2 regions of the Hydrogenophaga aquatica genome follow, and region 2 is predicted to be linked to the other one. Evidence: predicted binding sites of a transcription regulator. Region 2 holds the regulator's gene; the other holds the start of a gene.
What was found. The regulator FliA, encoded in region 2, starts transcription of late flagellar genes. The targets are predictions, from matches to a motif close to CTAAAGTTTNNNNNNNNNNNGCCGNTA.
Positions count from the first base shown of each region.

Region 1: ACYVHH_RS06335 (flagellar protein FliT) is a predicted target of FliA. The motif match lies at 1,103-1,129, and genes of this name have one in related genera.

Region 1 covers NZ_BAAGVK010000008.1:69,594-72,992, forward strand. Annotated here, with positions in the region: gene ACYVHH_RS06325 (GNAT family N-acetyltransferase) at 1-271, shown strand, start outside; gene fliS (flagellar export chaperone FliS) at 631-1,056, shown strand; gene ACYVHH_RS06335 (flagellar protein FliT) at 1,167-1,469, shown strand; gene ACYVHH_RS06340 (flagellar protein FliT) at 1,550-1,852, shown strand; gene fliE (flagellar hook-basal body complex protein FliE) at 1,882-2,196, opposite strand; gene fliF (flagellar basal-body MS-ring/collar protein FliF) at 2,387-3,399, shown strand, end outside.
Region 2 covers NZ_BAAGVK010000002.1:294,846-298,244, reverse strand. Annotated here, with positions in the region: gene flhF (flagellar biosynthesis protein FlhF) at 1-1,158, shown strand, start outside; gene ACYVHH_RS02540 (hypothetical protein) at 1,151-1,873, shown strand; gene ACYVHH_RS02535 (RNA polymerase sigma factor FliA) at 1,848-2,567, shown strand; gene ACYVHH_RS02530 (hypothetical protein) at 2,574-2,978, opposite strand; gene flgM (flagellar biosynthesis anti-sigma factor FlgM) at 3,004-3,324, opposite strand.

The sequences.
Region 1 (3,399 bases), on a different contig from region 2:
TTGGAACAACAGGTTGGTCGGCTTTGGCTCGGTTTTTGTCATTAGCCGCGTGCGTGGCGGACGCTCCGGAATCGTCGAAGATATGGTTGTGGCAAAAGATATGCGCGGCAAAGGGATTGGTAGGCTGATCCTGAGTGCCCTTCTGGACGAAGCGCGCAAGCTCGGCTGTTTCAAGGTATCCCTTGAGAGCGCAGCGGCAGCTCAACCGTTCTACGCAGCGAATGGTTTCGTAGCCTCTGGCCAGATCATGAAAATTCTGATCCAGGACTGACCTTGCCTCTACTTCGAGACATATAAACCATGGGTTCAAATCAAGTACACCTGGAAATCCCTTGGACCCTTGGACACCAAGGCGAGTAACCTGCTGGTTTGCCAGCTCCTGTCCGGGACGGGATTCAGACCACGGGGACTCTATTGAACGTGGCTTTCTACAGTCACTGGCCCATGCATCTTCGCTGATTTACGTCAACACCATCCAGTATGAACACTGCAGCCAAGAGGCCAGTGAAAACCGGCCGCGAGACCGGGTAAGAGCCATCGCCGTTCAGAGGCAGAATATCGACTTGAGTCATCGCAGCCTGAGACGACATATGCAGAGACCTCCCACCAAACCCTTATCAAGGACCGCGCATGACCACTAGCCACCGCCGCGCCGCGTCCGCCTACCGCAGCATCGGCATCGAGACTCGAGCTGTGGGACATGACCAGCACCAGCTCGTCGCACTCATGTACGAATCGCTGCTGGAAACATTGAATGCCGCCATGGGTGCCATGGCGCAACAGGACATCTCCGCCAAGATCAAGCACATCAACAAGGCCATACGCATACTCCAGGAAGGCCTTTACGCCAACCTGGACCTTGAGCGAGGCGGAGAGATCAGCGCCAACCTCGCGGCGGTGTATGACTACGCCATCATGGCCTTAACACAAGCCAACCTCAAGAACGACACGGCCAAGATTCAGGAGGTCATCGGGATGATCAAGCCCATAGCCGAGGCTTGGGTCCAGATTCGCCAGAACAACGCATCACCAGAACCTGGTACGCCCAAGACCTGAGGGGCACGACGTGCCGATAAACCCGGTTTATCCAGCGCTATTCCAGCTCAACACCGTGCGCGGCATGTCGATATGAATTACAAGAACAAAACTGCCGAACAGAACAGCTGATGACCACATCCCTCTTGACCCAGTACCAAACCATCGAACGCACCAGCGAGCGCATGCTTCTGGCAGCTCGTCAAAGCAACTGGCATGAAGTCAGCCGACTGGAAGAGGTGTGCGGTGAACAGGTGCAGCGCGCCCGCGAACTGGCACGATCTGCCACACTGTCCCCTGCCGAGAAAGCCAGCAAGCAACGCATCATGCTCTCTATCCTGCGCCATGAAGCGCAGATCCGCTCCCTGGCCGAGCCATGGATGTCGGGCCTCAGCCACATTCTTTGCCCTGGGACCGACGCCATGCGTCACTGACATCCTTACATCTTCGTCAAGTTCTGCCAGCCTACGCCGATAAGAATTGCAGGAACACAAAAACACCGCGCAAGGAACGCATCATGCAGACGCTGCTGGACTACTACCAGGCCATCGAAACCACCAGTTCACTCATGCTGAAGGCTGCTGAAGCCGAAGACTGGGACGAAGTGGTGCGCTTGGAAGGCGCGTGCGCGGTGCTGATCGAGCAACTGCGCGAGCGGTCAGGCGCCCTGGATCTGTCGGCTGAAGATCGAGCGGAGAAACACCGCATCATGATGACCATCCTGCGCCACGATGCGCAGATAAGGGAACTGGCCGAACCCTGGATTGACGATCTTGGACGGATGATGCATGTGCAGCATCCCGTGCAACTGCACTGACAAAAAACGGCCCACTCGGGCCGCTTTTTTTACACCTGCATGTTCATCACATCGGTATAAGCCTGCATCATCCGGTTGCGCACATGGAGCGCGGCCTGGAAGCCGATCTGGGCCTTCTGCATGGCCAGCATGGTTTCTTCCAGACTCACATTCGGATTGCCCAGCTGTACCTGGGTCTGCAGCTCCGACGATTTGTTCTGAGCCGCACTCACATTCTGCAACGCCGTCTTGAAGGCGTCACCGAAGCCCCCCTGAACGCCCGCAGCCGCTCCTGCACCCGCCGCCTTTGTCTGGCGCAAGGCTGACAGGTTCGCATTCGTCAAAGGTGTAAGGCGCAGGTCCATGGTGTGGCTCCTTGGAGCAGTACTTTCAGATGGGTCCTATGCTACGGGCGGTGCCCGTCAAACTTAAAGGCGAACAGCGGGCAGAAAACCGGCCTATTTTTGCTTTAGCGCGGCCACATGGCTCCCATAATCTCGCCAGACAGGGCCTGGGAACCTCAAACCGGGCCGGGATTACCGAGCCAGCCACAACATGAACACAGCCGTCGCCGAGATTGAAAGCCCGCTGCCCGCCACACCGTCCAATCCGCTGGTGGCTGGATTCTCTCGCCTGAGCAGCGCACGCAAGCTCTTGCTGGGCGTTGGCGTCCTGGCGATGGTGGGGGTGCTGGCATCCGGTTTCTACATGGCCAACCGCCCGGATTACCGCGTCCTCTATGCCAACCTGTCTGACAAGGACGGCGGCGCGGTGCTCGCGCAACTGTCGCAGTTGAACATTCCCTACAAGCATGCCGATGGCGGCAGCGCCATCCTCGTGCCGGCAGACAAGGTGCATGACACCAGATTGCGTCTGGCCTCGCAGGGCCTGCCGCGCGGATCGACCGTTGGCTTTGAACTGCTTGACACCACCCGGCTGGGCATGACGCAGTTCCAGGAACGCCTGACCTTCCAGCGAGGGCTGGAAGGGGAACTGACCCGCTCCATCACCGCGCTCAGCTCCGTATCGGATGCCCGCATCCACTTGGCATTGCCCAACCAGAACGGTTTCTTCCGCGAGCAGCAAAAGCCTTCCGCCAGCGTGCTGCTGACGCTTTACCCCGGGCGCACACTGGATCGCACCCAGATTGCAGGGATCGTCCACCTGGTGGCCAGCAGCGTGCCCGAGATGAACCCCAAAGCCGTGAGCGTGGTGGACCAGAACGGCAACCTGCTGTCCCAGTCGCCCGACGGCGAATCAGGCGGCCCGGACTCCAAGCAGCTGGAATACACGCGGACCATCGAAAAGATGTACACCCAGCGCATTCTGGACCTGCTGGAGCCCGTGCTGGGCCGCGACAACGTGCGCGCCCAGGTCACAGCCGATGTCGATTTTTCCCTGACCGAGCAGACCAGCGAGCAGCACCGGCCCAACCAGAACGGCGAACCCAGCACCGTGCGCAGCCAGCAGCTGATTGAAGCAGGCGCGGCGGTGGGCCAGCTGCCTGCGGGCGTTCCGGGTGCGGTAGCCAACCAGGCACCGGGCGCCACCACAGCACCGGTCAACGG
Region 2 (3,399 bases):
CTGCGCAAGCGCCGCGAAGCCATGCAGGGCGATGCCCAGCCAGCCCAGGCGCGTGCGGCCAAGGCCGAGCGTGTGGCGGCGCAGGTGGCGCGCCCTGCCGACGTGACGCTGCCCTTCGGCCAGGCCAGTGAGCCTGCCTCCCGCCCTGCCGCGGCTGCCAAGGCTGCCCCCGAGGCCGCCCGCAAGCCGGCCGAACAGGAGGCAGGTGCCAACCCGCGTCTGGCCGACGAGATCAACAACCTGCGCACCATGATGGAGGAGCGCTTCAACACGCTGGCGTGGATGGGTAACGCCCGTCAGAACCCGATCCAGTCGAGCCTCATGCACAAGCTGATCCGCGCGGGCTATTCCCCCACCGTGGCTCGTGCCGTGATGGAGCGCCTCCCCTCCGAGCATGGAGCCGCAGACGCCTTCCGGTGGACGCAGGAGGTGCTCGCACGCAACCTCAGGACGGCCCAGGACTCCAGCTCGCTCTGTGACGAAGGCGGCGTGTTTGCGCTCATCGGCTCCACTGGTGTCGGCAAGACCACCACTGCCGCCAAGCTGGCCGCCCAGTGTGTCAAGGCTTATGGCGCGAACAGCGTGGGCCTGATCACCCTGGATACCTACCGGGTGGCGGGCTACGAGCAGCTGCGCGCATACGGCCGCATGCTGGGCGTGGTCGCGCACCTGGCGCATGACCGCGCCGCGCTGCAGGACCTGCTCAACCTGCTGGCCAACAAGCGCATGGTCATCATCGATACGGCAGGCCTGGGGCAGAAAGACCCGCGGATCCAGGAGATGATGGAGATGCTTGCCACCCCGAAGATCAAGAAGCTTCTGGTGCTGAATGCAGGCAGCCACGGTGACACCCTGGACGAAGTGTTCCAGGCATACAAGGGCACCCAGCTGTACGGCGCTGTGTTGTCCAAGGTGGACGAGGCGGCGAAGCTGGGACCGGCGGTCGATGCGCTGCTGCGTCACCAGGTGACGTTGCGTGGCTTGAGCACGGGGCAGCGCGTGCCTGAAGACTGGCAGCGCCCTGACGCGCAGGCGCTCGTGCGCATGTCCATGGCCAGCAGCGGCAAGTCGGCATACGACCCGCGCTCCTCGGAGCTTGCCTTCTTCTTTACCGATCCGGTTCAGTCCGCAGTGCAACTGGATGCCTGGCATGTTTGAGTCACATTTCGACCAGGCCCGTGGCCTGGCAGCCTGGGAGTTGCAGCCGCCTACCAGAGTCGTTCCCGTGGTTGCAGGCGACTCCGCCGCGACGCTGGGCGTCAGCCATGAACTCCTGTGGATGCTGGAGCAGGGCCTGAGCCGTCAGGAATTGCCGGTGACTGTGATGGAAGGCCTCCACGGCCTGCGTCCTCAGGACGTGAGGCTCGGCCACCGAGCCGTGCTGAGCCGCTGGCTGGGGGACGTTGCCCAAGGGAGCGTCGTTCTGCTGCATGCGCCGCTGGAGGTGCTGGCGGTGCTGCTGGCGGACAGCCAGGCCAGACCGCTGGTGGCCTTGCGCGACGAAAAGCATTCGCTCGTCTGGGCGTATAACGCTGTGAAGGTTCTGGTGCAGGCGGCAGGCCTGCAACCGATCCTTGTCCAGCCGGAAGAGGGCTCTGCGGCACGCCGCGAGCGGATATCGGAAGCCTTTGCCAGCACGTGCCGCGAGCGCCTGGGAGTGATTCCATCGCTGTGGATGCTGGGGTATGATGAACAGTGTTCGGGGGTTTTGCGTCGTGCAGACGATGCTTGTCTCTTGCGAGTGCTGGACAGTGCTTTGATGATTGATGACGAGCGCGCCCGAAACCATGTTGACCACAACCTTGAGTACCGCCAGTCACAAGCCGATCAGTCCATCGGAGCTTCAGATGTACACCGCCAAAGGCACGCTTGACCGTGATGCCCAGTTGCGCAAGTACAGCCCTTTGGTTCATCGTCTTGCCCACCACATGATTGCCAAGTTGCCGGCAAGCGTGGAGGTCGACGATCTCATCCAGGTCGGCATGATCGGCCTGACGGAAGCCCTTGCCCGTTACGAGCCGTCCCAGGGTGTGCAGTTCGAGACGTTTGCGAGCCAGCGCATCCGCGGGGCCATGCTTGACGAACTCCGCGATGGCGACTGGATGTCCCGCGGCGCACGCAAGATGCAGAAAGACATCGAGCATGCCGTGCAGCGGCTAGAGCAGCGTCTGCAGCGCGTCCCCCGGGAGTCCGAGATCGCCGAGGAGCTGGACATGTCCTTGCCCGATTACCAGGAGATGCTGGCCCGGGTGCGGGGCACCCAGCTGGTCTATCTTGAAGACCTTTCGGCCAAGGGCGATGACGAGGACAACTTCCTGGACCGCTACCTACCGGCCGACAGCCAGTCGAACCCGGAGTCGCTGCTGGGAGACCAGCGCATGCGCGCGGCCTTGGTGGAGGCGATCAAGAAGTTGCCGGAACGTGAGCAGCACGTCATGAGCATGTATTACGAACATGACATGAACCTCAAGGAGATTGCTGCTGTTCTGGGGGTGACCGAGTCGCGGATCTGTCAGCTGCACAGCCAGTCGATCGCCCGTTTGCGCGCCCGCTTGCGCGAACACTGACCGGCCTCAGGCCTTGAGCACGGTGCTTCCGGGTTTTCCTGGAGCGCCGTAGCCGCCGCTGCCAAGCTTGCTGTACGCCCGCAACTGGTCTTGCGGGAACAGGACCGACAGCGCCCGGGTGGCATGGGCCTGTACGCGCATCGTGCCCTCATACAGGTTGCCCAACGCCGTCTGCAGTTTTCCGTGCATTTCCAGGATGTGGGCGGGCACGGGTTCGGTCTGGAAGCTGGCGGCCAGAAACGGCTGTGCCTTGGCCAGCGCCTGCTGAAGCCTCTGACAGCAGGCCTCAAATTCATCAAAGTTTCCGGATGAAACAGAAGCCACAGAGGCCGCGGATGCGGCCTCTGTGATTTTGAGCAACTCTTCCAGAGTTTCAAGACATTGGGGCCAAGGGGAGGGCGCCGGGGTCATCTTCTGGAGGGATGAGGGAAAAGGTTCAGTTGGCCGATGCCACGCCCAGCATTTCGCGGGCGTTGGAAAGCAGTTTGTCCGCAATGGCTTCCGCGTTGACGGAGAAGGAGCCGTTTTCGATGGCGGCGCGCATGGCCTGGACTTTCTCGGCGTTGAAGACGTCTGTGCCAGAACGTGCCACGCCGTTAGTCATCGTCTGCGTGACCGGTGACAGTTTCACGGTAACGCTGGCGCCCACCCCTTGTGTTTCAGGGGTGTTTTGCGAGTTGACGGGCCTGTCCGCGGGCTTCGCGGCTCCCACGGGGGTGGCGCCAACTGGCTTTTCTGACAGGTTGTTGACTTTCATGGCACTCTCCATGCCCTGCAGCTGTGCGGGGCTGTTCGAGAGGTTTATCGACCAGACAAGTCGGGACTTTACCCC